Regions from separate parts of the Microtetraspora malaysiensis genome, predicted to be linked through region 2. Evidence: predicted binding sites of a transcription regulator. Region 2 holds the regulator's gene; the other holds the start of a gene.
What was found. Region 2 encodes LexA, which represses DNA repair genes until DNA is damaged. Its sites were predicted from a motif close to TCGAACANNTGTTCGA; they were not measured.

Region 1 (3,749 bases), 260 kb from region 2:
TCACTCCGCCCGCCTCGACGGCCTGCCCGGCGGACCCGGCGCAGGCGGGCCGGGCGTCCTGAGTTTCGGTCACGCTGGTACAGGTCCCGTTCGGCGGCATCCACTGAACCGGTACGGTCACCTGGAGGCCGGGCCGCTCCAGACCTCGGCGTCGGCGAGGAACGCGTGCGTCGCGTCCCCAACCACCGGGATGCCGCCGACAGCCAGCGTGCCCGCCGGACAGGGCATGTAGACGTTGGTCAGCAGATGCGGGACCCCACCGAGCTTGAAGTCCTCGACACGGAAGGCGCGCCGCTCCAGCGGGGGCCCGTCGATGGTCACGGTCACGTCGGCCGCCGACGCCCGCAGGCCGACGGTGAGGTCCAGCTCCATGACCACCGGTGCGACGGTGACCTCGGGCTCGGGCCAGGGCAGGCCCGCCACCTCGGGGAAGTGCCGGGTGAACTCCTCGGCCAGCCAGCGGGCCAGCGCCGGGTCGGGGCCCAGCGCCCTGGTGCGGCCCTCGTGCCACAGCACGACCGCCCTGCCGCTCCCGGCCTGCGACCAGTCGGCGCGCCAGACGGAGGCGAACGCCACGCGCCGCCCTCCGTCGGACACCGTCAGGCCGGGGTTGGCGCCGATCAGCCGAATCGACATCGATGTTCCGTCCTCCCGAGTTCGGTCAGGAGCCGCCCGGTGCGGCGGCCGACGACCGGGCAATGATCGGCCGGGCGGCCCCAAGGACGGTACAACGGCCGGCCCGCGCGCGGGAGGCCCAGCGCGAACCAGAGCCGGTCGACGATCGGACGTCGCCAGAACCGGCCGCCGTCTGATGTGTCGACGTACTGTCAGCGGACCCCGTGCGGGCGGAACTGGACGCTGATCCTGGGTCCGACCGGCCGCGCGGTCTTCGGGATCGCGTGCTCCCACGTGCGCTGGCAGCTCCCGCCCATGACGATGAGGTCCCCGTGGCCCAGCTCGTGGCGCAGCGTCGGCCCGCCGCCGCGCGGGCGCAGCAGCAGGGAGCGCGGCGCCCCGATCGAGACGATCGCCACCACCGTGTCCTCGGTGCTCCCGCGCCCGATGGTGTCGCCGTGCCAGGCCACGCTGTCCCTGCCGTCGCGGTACAGGCACAGCCCGGCGGTGCGGAACGGCTCGCCCAGCTCGGCGGCGTAGTGGGCGTCCAGCGCCTTCTTCGCCTCGTCCAGCGCGGGGTCGGGGAGGGGGCGGCCCTCGTCGTAGAAGCAGAGCAGCCGGGGCACGTCCACGACCCGGTCGTACATGTGCCGCCTCTCGGCGTGCCACGGCACCGCGTGCAGCAGCCGCTCGAACAGCGCGTCCGCGCCGGAGATCCACCCCGGCCGGACGTCGATCCACGCCCCGTGGTCCAGGACCGTCCGCCTCACCGACGACCCAAGCGGGCCCGGCCCGATCTCGTCGCCGCAGTCCAGCAGCGAACTCTGGAAGAACACTCCCTCAGTCTAATCAAACATCTGTTCGATCATGGCTCCCGATGTGATGATCTGTCCGATAGGTTGCTGATCTACACCGCGCGGGGTCCATAGCGCAGTGGCCGTCGCGCCTCATCGACGTGGAGGAGGACGCCGGTACGAATCCGGCCGGGCCTCGTGAGGGAGGAACGTGGACCAGGAAGCGGTCTCCGCGCTGCTTCGCCTGCTCGGCGAGATGCGCGCGCTGCCGCTCGACCACCCTGATCGGATCAGGGTCGAGCTCGCCGCCCACACGCTGGTGCGGGACGGCAAGCGCGCACGCAGGCGGGCGCGCAGGCGTGCCTCCGCGCAGGCCGACGCCGCCGTGCTCGCCGCCACCGCGATGGGCGCGCGGGACCGCGTGACCGACGCTCCGGTCCGCGAAGAGCCAGGGGCCCCGGGCCGGCTGCGCACGACTCGGCAGTGCTACGTCTGCCAGAGCCGCTTCGACCGGGTGGACGGCTTCTACCACCGGCTCTGCCCCTCCTGTGCGGCGTCCAACAAGGCGCGCAGGACGGCCCGGACGGACCTGACGGGGCGGCGGGCGCTGGTCACCGGCGGGCGGGTCAAGATCGGCCACCACGTCGCGCTGAAGCTGCTCCGCGACGGCGCCCACGTCACGGTGACCACCCGCTTCCCCAGGGACGCCGCCCGCCGGTTCGCCGAGGCCGGGGACTGGCCGGGTTGCCTGCGGATCGTGGGGATGGACCTGCGCGACCCTCGCCAGGTCATCGCCCTCACCGACCACCTCACGGCGGACGGCGAGCCGCTGGACATCCTGATCAACAACGCCGCCCAGACGCTGCGCCGCCTCCCCTCGGCGTACGCGGCCCTGCTGGAGGGGGAACGCCCCGGGCTCCCGCCGGGCGCGTGGTCGCCGCCCGGGTTCTCACCGGTCCCCGACGAAGGCGCGGTTTCCGAAGGCGACACGCGTTCCGGTGACGCGGCTTCCGGCGGCGCGGTCTCACCTCGGGAGGGCCCGCGGCTTCCGGACGTGTCGGGCCTGCTGCCCGATCTCTCGCCGCGTAACTCGTGGTCGGCGCGGATCGGCGAGATCGACGCCGCCGAGCTGCTGGAGGTGCAGCTCGTCAACGCGGTGGCGCCGTTCCTGCTGATCGACCGTCTGCTGCCGCTGCTGCGCGCCGCGCCCGCGCCCCGCCGGTACGTCGTCAACGTGTCGGCGGTCGAGGGGCAGTTCACGGTCGCGGACAAGACCGGACGGCATCCCCACACCAACATGGCCAAGGCAGGGCTCAACATGCTCACCCGCACCAGCGCCGCCGACCTCGCCAAGGAGGGGATCCATATGTGCAGCGTGGACACCGGGTGGATCACCGACGAGAACCCCCTACCGAAGCGTGAGTCGCTGGACCGGAGAACTCCGCTCGACGTGATCGACGGGGCGGCGCGCGTCTACGACCCGATCGTGCGCGGCGAGTCTGGGCATCCGGTCCACGGGGTCTTCCTCAAGGACTACGTGGCGGCTCCGTGGTGACCCCCGGTGAGGTCCGCGTCCAGGTCCGTGCCGTCCAGATCCACGGCGAGGCCCGGCCCCCGCTTGTCGCGGGCGGCGACGATCCGGGCGGCGAGGACGTGCTTGCATGGGCCGCGCGAGCCGCGGTGGTCGAACCACCAGTCGCAGGTGCAGGAGTCCTCGCCGAGCCGCACCTGGCGGACGGATCCGTTCGAGGTCACCTCGGCGCTGTCACCCGTCACCCGTACGGCGCCCGCCTCGACGAGGGCGCGGGCGGAGACCAGCCGGGGGTTGAGCCCGCGCACGTGGTCGCGGTCGTAGGGCAGCTCGCGGTGGAAGTGGGCGGCCTCGGCCAGGTCGTATCCCACCCGCCCGGCGACGCCGAGCTGGGTGAGGGCGGCCTTGACGCGGGCGGGCGGGAGGCCGGAGCGCTCGGCGAGCAGCCCCACCTCGACGGCGGGCTCGAAGTTGAGCAGCATGCCGATCACGTCGGCGTCGTCGGCCGCCTCGTCCGTGGCCAGATCGGCGAGCACGGCGCCCTCGCCGGAGAAGCCGCGCCACGCCTCCGGTGAGATCGCCAGCGTGTAGCGCATGCCGGGCAGCTCCAGCTCCCAGGCGCTTGCCGCCACCGCGTCGCCGCTCCACGCCCGGGACGCGGTCGTGGCGGCCGGGCCGTACGCCCGCAGGGAGCGGGCGAAGCGCAGCAGCGGCAGCATCGTGGCGAGCCGGTGCGGGCCGGCCAGGCACACGGCGCCGGGCGCGGGCGCGGACGTGAGCCGCAGCTCACGCCCCGCCGGGGCCGCCCA
Region 2 (3,749 bases):
GCTGGCCAGCGAGAAGGTCCGGCCGTACCTGGACGGCGCCCCGCGCAAGGTGATCGTTCGCCAGCCGAAGCTGGTCAACATCGTCCCCTGATGCCCCGGCGGCGCCCTGAGTAGGTCTCGATCGTGAGATGGCTGGGGGCGCTGCTGCAGGGGGTCGGGCTCGCCGTGACGACGTGTGGCGGCGGGGCCGGAGACGGCCTCGCCGCCACGCATGAGCTCAACCAAAGGGGGAGCCGGACGCCTTGATCCGGCAGGCCAAGGGCTACCCGGTGCGGCTCGACGTGCCGAACCGCCTGGTCTACTCGCCGCACGAGTACGCCACCTCGGTGTATCACCAGGAGTGGTTCGACGACCCGTCCTACCCCGCGAACATGCCCGCCATCTGGGACCGGTACTGGGCTACCTGTACAAGCAGAACATCGCCCCGATCATGGTGGGCGAGTTCGGCACCACGCTGGCGAGCAACATCGACAAGGTCTGGCTCCAGGAGCTGATGAAGTACCTCGGGAGCGGCGTCAACGGCATGTCGTTCACGTACTGGTCGTGGAACCCCAACTCGGGTGACACGGGCGGCATCCTCAAGGACGACTGGACCACCGTCGACCAGGCCAAGCAGAGCATCCTCCAGCCGTACCTGATCCCGCCCACAGGCGGCGGCACGCCGTCCCCCTCGGCCTCGCCGTCTGTCACGCCGTCGGCCTCCCCGTTGGCGCCCCCGTCCGGAGGGAAGACGTGTACGGCGACCTACACGGTGACCAACTCGTGGAGCGACGGCTTCCAGGGCGAGGTCGCGGTCAAGAACACCGGGACGGCGGCGATGTCCGGATGGACGGTGAAGTGGACCTTCCCGAACGGCCAGACGATCAGCCAGCTCTGGAACGGCACGCTCGCCGCGAACGGCTCCTCGGTCACGGTGACCAACCTGAGCTGGAACGGCGCTCTGGCGGTGAACGCCTCGACGACGTTCGGCTTCAGCGCGTCCTTGTCCGGCGCCAACGACAGCCCGGCGTCGGTCACCTGCACCGCCTCCTGAACGCCGCCCCCGTGGGGCGGCCGGTCAGGACAGCGCGGCGGAGATGCGGCTGAGCATCTCCTCCAGGATCGGCTCCGAGGTGCCGAAGTTGAGCCGCGCGTAGCCCTCGCCTCCCGGGCCGAACAGCGGCCCGGGGTTCAACCGCACCCGCGCCTCCCGTTCCAGGTACGCCGCCGGATCCTCGTCGAGGAAGCCGAGGTCGAGCCACCCCAGATAGGTGGCCTCGGGGATCCGGTAGCCGACCTGGGGCGGGAGCCGCTTGGCGATCAGGCGGCGGTTGCGGTCGAGGATGGTGAGCACCTCGGCCAGCCAGTCGTCGCCGTGCCGCCAGGCGGCCACCGTGGCCTCCACACCGAACAGGTTCGGCGCGCCGTAGATGTGGGCGGGCTGCGCGTCCACCGCCTCGCGCACGGCCGCGGAGCCGAGGTGGGCGACGCAGCAGCGGATGCCGCCCATGTTGAACGCCTTCGTCGCGGACGTGAGGGTGACCGTGCGCTCGGGGAGGATCGTGCCGAACGGGATGTGGGTCCGCGGCGCGTACGTCAGGTCGGCGTGGATCTCGTCGGAGATGACGAGGGCGTCGTGCCGCTCGGCGTAGGCGGCGAGGGTGGCGAGCTCCGCCGCGGTGAGCACGCGGCCGGTCGGGTTGTGCGGGTTGACCAGGAGCAGCACGTCGGCCCGCTCGTCCGGGACCTCGAACCGCCAGCCGTCGCCGTCCGGCACCATCGGGACGGGGAGCAGCCGCCGGCCCATCTGCGCGATCGTGTCCAGGAACGGGTGGTAGGCCGGGGTGTGCAGGGCGACGGTGTCACCGGGGCGGGTGGTCAGGTGCAGCAGCACCTGGAGCGCCTGGTTGACGTCGCTGTACGAGCGGACGTGGCCGGGGTCGAGGCGGAAGCCGTACCGGGTCTCCATGCGCTCGGCGAACGCCTCGCCGAGGGGGCCGACGGTGGGCTGATCGATCCAGGTGGGGTAGCCGAGGTCGGTCTCGACGCGGCGGATCAGCGCCTCGCGCACCGCTTCCGGAACAGGGAAGTCCATGTCGGCGACCCAGGAGGGGATCACACCGGGTGCGGTCTCCGACCACTTGAGGCCGTCGCGGCGGGATGCCGCCTCAAGGGTGAGCTGATCAAGGTTGCGCGTCACACCAGTAAGCCTATTTGCGGCATTCACCCGCATTGCCCATTGGCCAGCCTGTCACGCTGGTGCTCCGCGGTGACCTGCGTCACCGCGGAGCGACGCGTGGACGAACCGGGCTGCCGGTGTCGTCGGTGGTGCTCCGGCCTTCAGTCAGGCCGGGGGCGCGTCAAAGCTTGCGCAGGACGGCGGTGACCTTGCCCAGGACGGTCGCCTCGTCGCCCGGGATCGGCTCGTAGTTGGCGTTGTGCGGAACCAGCCAGACGTGGCCGTCCTTGCGCTTGAAGGTCTTGACCGTGGCCTCGCCGTCGATCATGGCGGCCACCACGTCGCCGTTGTCCGCGACCGGCTGCTGGCGCACCACGACCCAGTCGCCGTCGGCGATCGCCAGGTCGATCATCGAGTCGCCGCTGACCTGCAGGAGGAACAGCGTGCCCTCGCCGACGAGCTGCTTGGGCAGCGCGAAGATGTCCTCGATGCTCTGCTCGGCCAGGATCGGGCCTCCGGCCGCGATGCGGCCGACGAGCGGCACGTACGCGGCGGTCGGGCGGCTGAAGCTCGGCTCCACCTCAGGGGCGTCCGGATCGACCCACAGCACCGGCTCGCCCGGCAGCCGGACCTCCAGCGCGCGGGGCCGGTGCGGGTCACGGCGCAGGTAGCCCTTGCGCTGCAAGGCGGTGAGCTGATGCGACACGCTTGAGGTGCTGGTCAGCTGGACCGCCTCGCCGATCTCGCGCATCGACGGCGGATATCCGCGCTGCTGCACCGAGTCGCGGATCACCTCGAGGATCTTGCGCTGCCTGGGGGTGAGACCAAGGGCATCCCGCCTGCGCACCGCCAGGTCGTTGACGCTCTCTTCCTGCCCGCTCACCAAACCACCTCCCAATCCGTGTTCTTCATGTCGCACAGAGCGACGGTACCTCGATCGAAGATCATCTTCAAACAATTGTTCGATTCGATGTGAATCGCCGTCACCTGCGCAGTTGTATCGACATCGTACGGGAGTTCGATCGACATCGTGTTCGATATTGCCGAGATTTCGCCGATCTTCTTGTAGGGTGCCGCGCGATGCTGTTGGGGTGGGCGACACGCCCGAGCTTCCAGACGGTTCCGCTGGTTGAACAGCCACTTCGCTCGGCGGGGGTCCGCCGACTTGCGTTCAAGGTCGGGCACTTCTACGGTTGGACCACAACATCTAGTAGTTACAGAGATGTACTTCACCACAGCTTGTGTTTCCGTGACCGCTTCACGACGTTTTCGTGAAGTGGGCGCAAGCGTTTCCAGGGAGGCGATGACGTGCACTGCCCGTTCTGCCGTCACCCGGACACGCGGGTCGTCGACAGTCGCTCGACAGAGGACGGGGCGGCCATCCGCCGCCGGCGTACCTGCTCCGAATGCGGGCGCAGGTTCACCACGCAGGAGACCGTCCTCCTCATGGTCAGCAAGCGCAGCGGGGTGACCGAGCCGTTCTCGCGGGACAAGGTCGTCGCCGGAGTGCGGCGGGCCTGTCAGGGACGCCCGGTCGGCGAGGATTCGCTCGCCCAGCTCGGGCAGCTGGTGGAGGAGAACATCAGGGGCA

Region 1: ACQP1V_RS10015 (alpha-ketoglutarate-dependent dioxygenase AlkB) is a predicted target of LexA. The motif match lies at 1,465-1,480, and genes of this name have one in related genera.

Annotation. Positions count from the first base shown of each region.
Region 1 covers NZ_CP191998.1:2,055,926-2,059,674, forward strand. The annotation lists gene ACQP1V_RS10005 (alpha/beta hydrolase) at 1-62, shown strand, start outside; gene ACQP1V_RS10010 (hypothetical protein) at 118-636, opposite strand; gene ACQP1V_RS10015 (alpha-ketoglutarate-dependent dioxygenase AlkB) at 828-1,451, opposite strand; gene ACQP1V_RS10020 (SDR family NAD(P)-dependent oxidoreductase) at 1,621-2,964, shown strand; gene ACQP1V_RS10025 (SWIM zinc finger family protein) at 2,943-3,749, opposite strand, start outside.
Region 2 covers NZ_CP191998.1:2,319,580-2,323,328, forward strand. The annotation lists gene leuS (leucine--tRNA ligase) at 1-91, shown strand, start outside; gene ACQP1V_RS11225 (cellulose binding domain-containing protein) at 341-1,033, shown strand; gene ACQP1V_RS11230 (MalY/PatB family protein) at 1,058-2,179, opposite strand; gene lexA (transcriptional repressor LexA) at 2,340-3,041, opposite strand; gene ACQP1V_RS11240 (hypothetical protein) at 3,038-3,472, opposite strand; gene nrdR (transcriptional regulator NrdR) at 3,467-3,749, shown strand, end outside.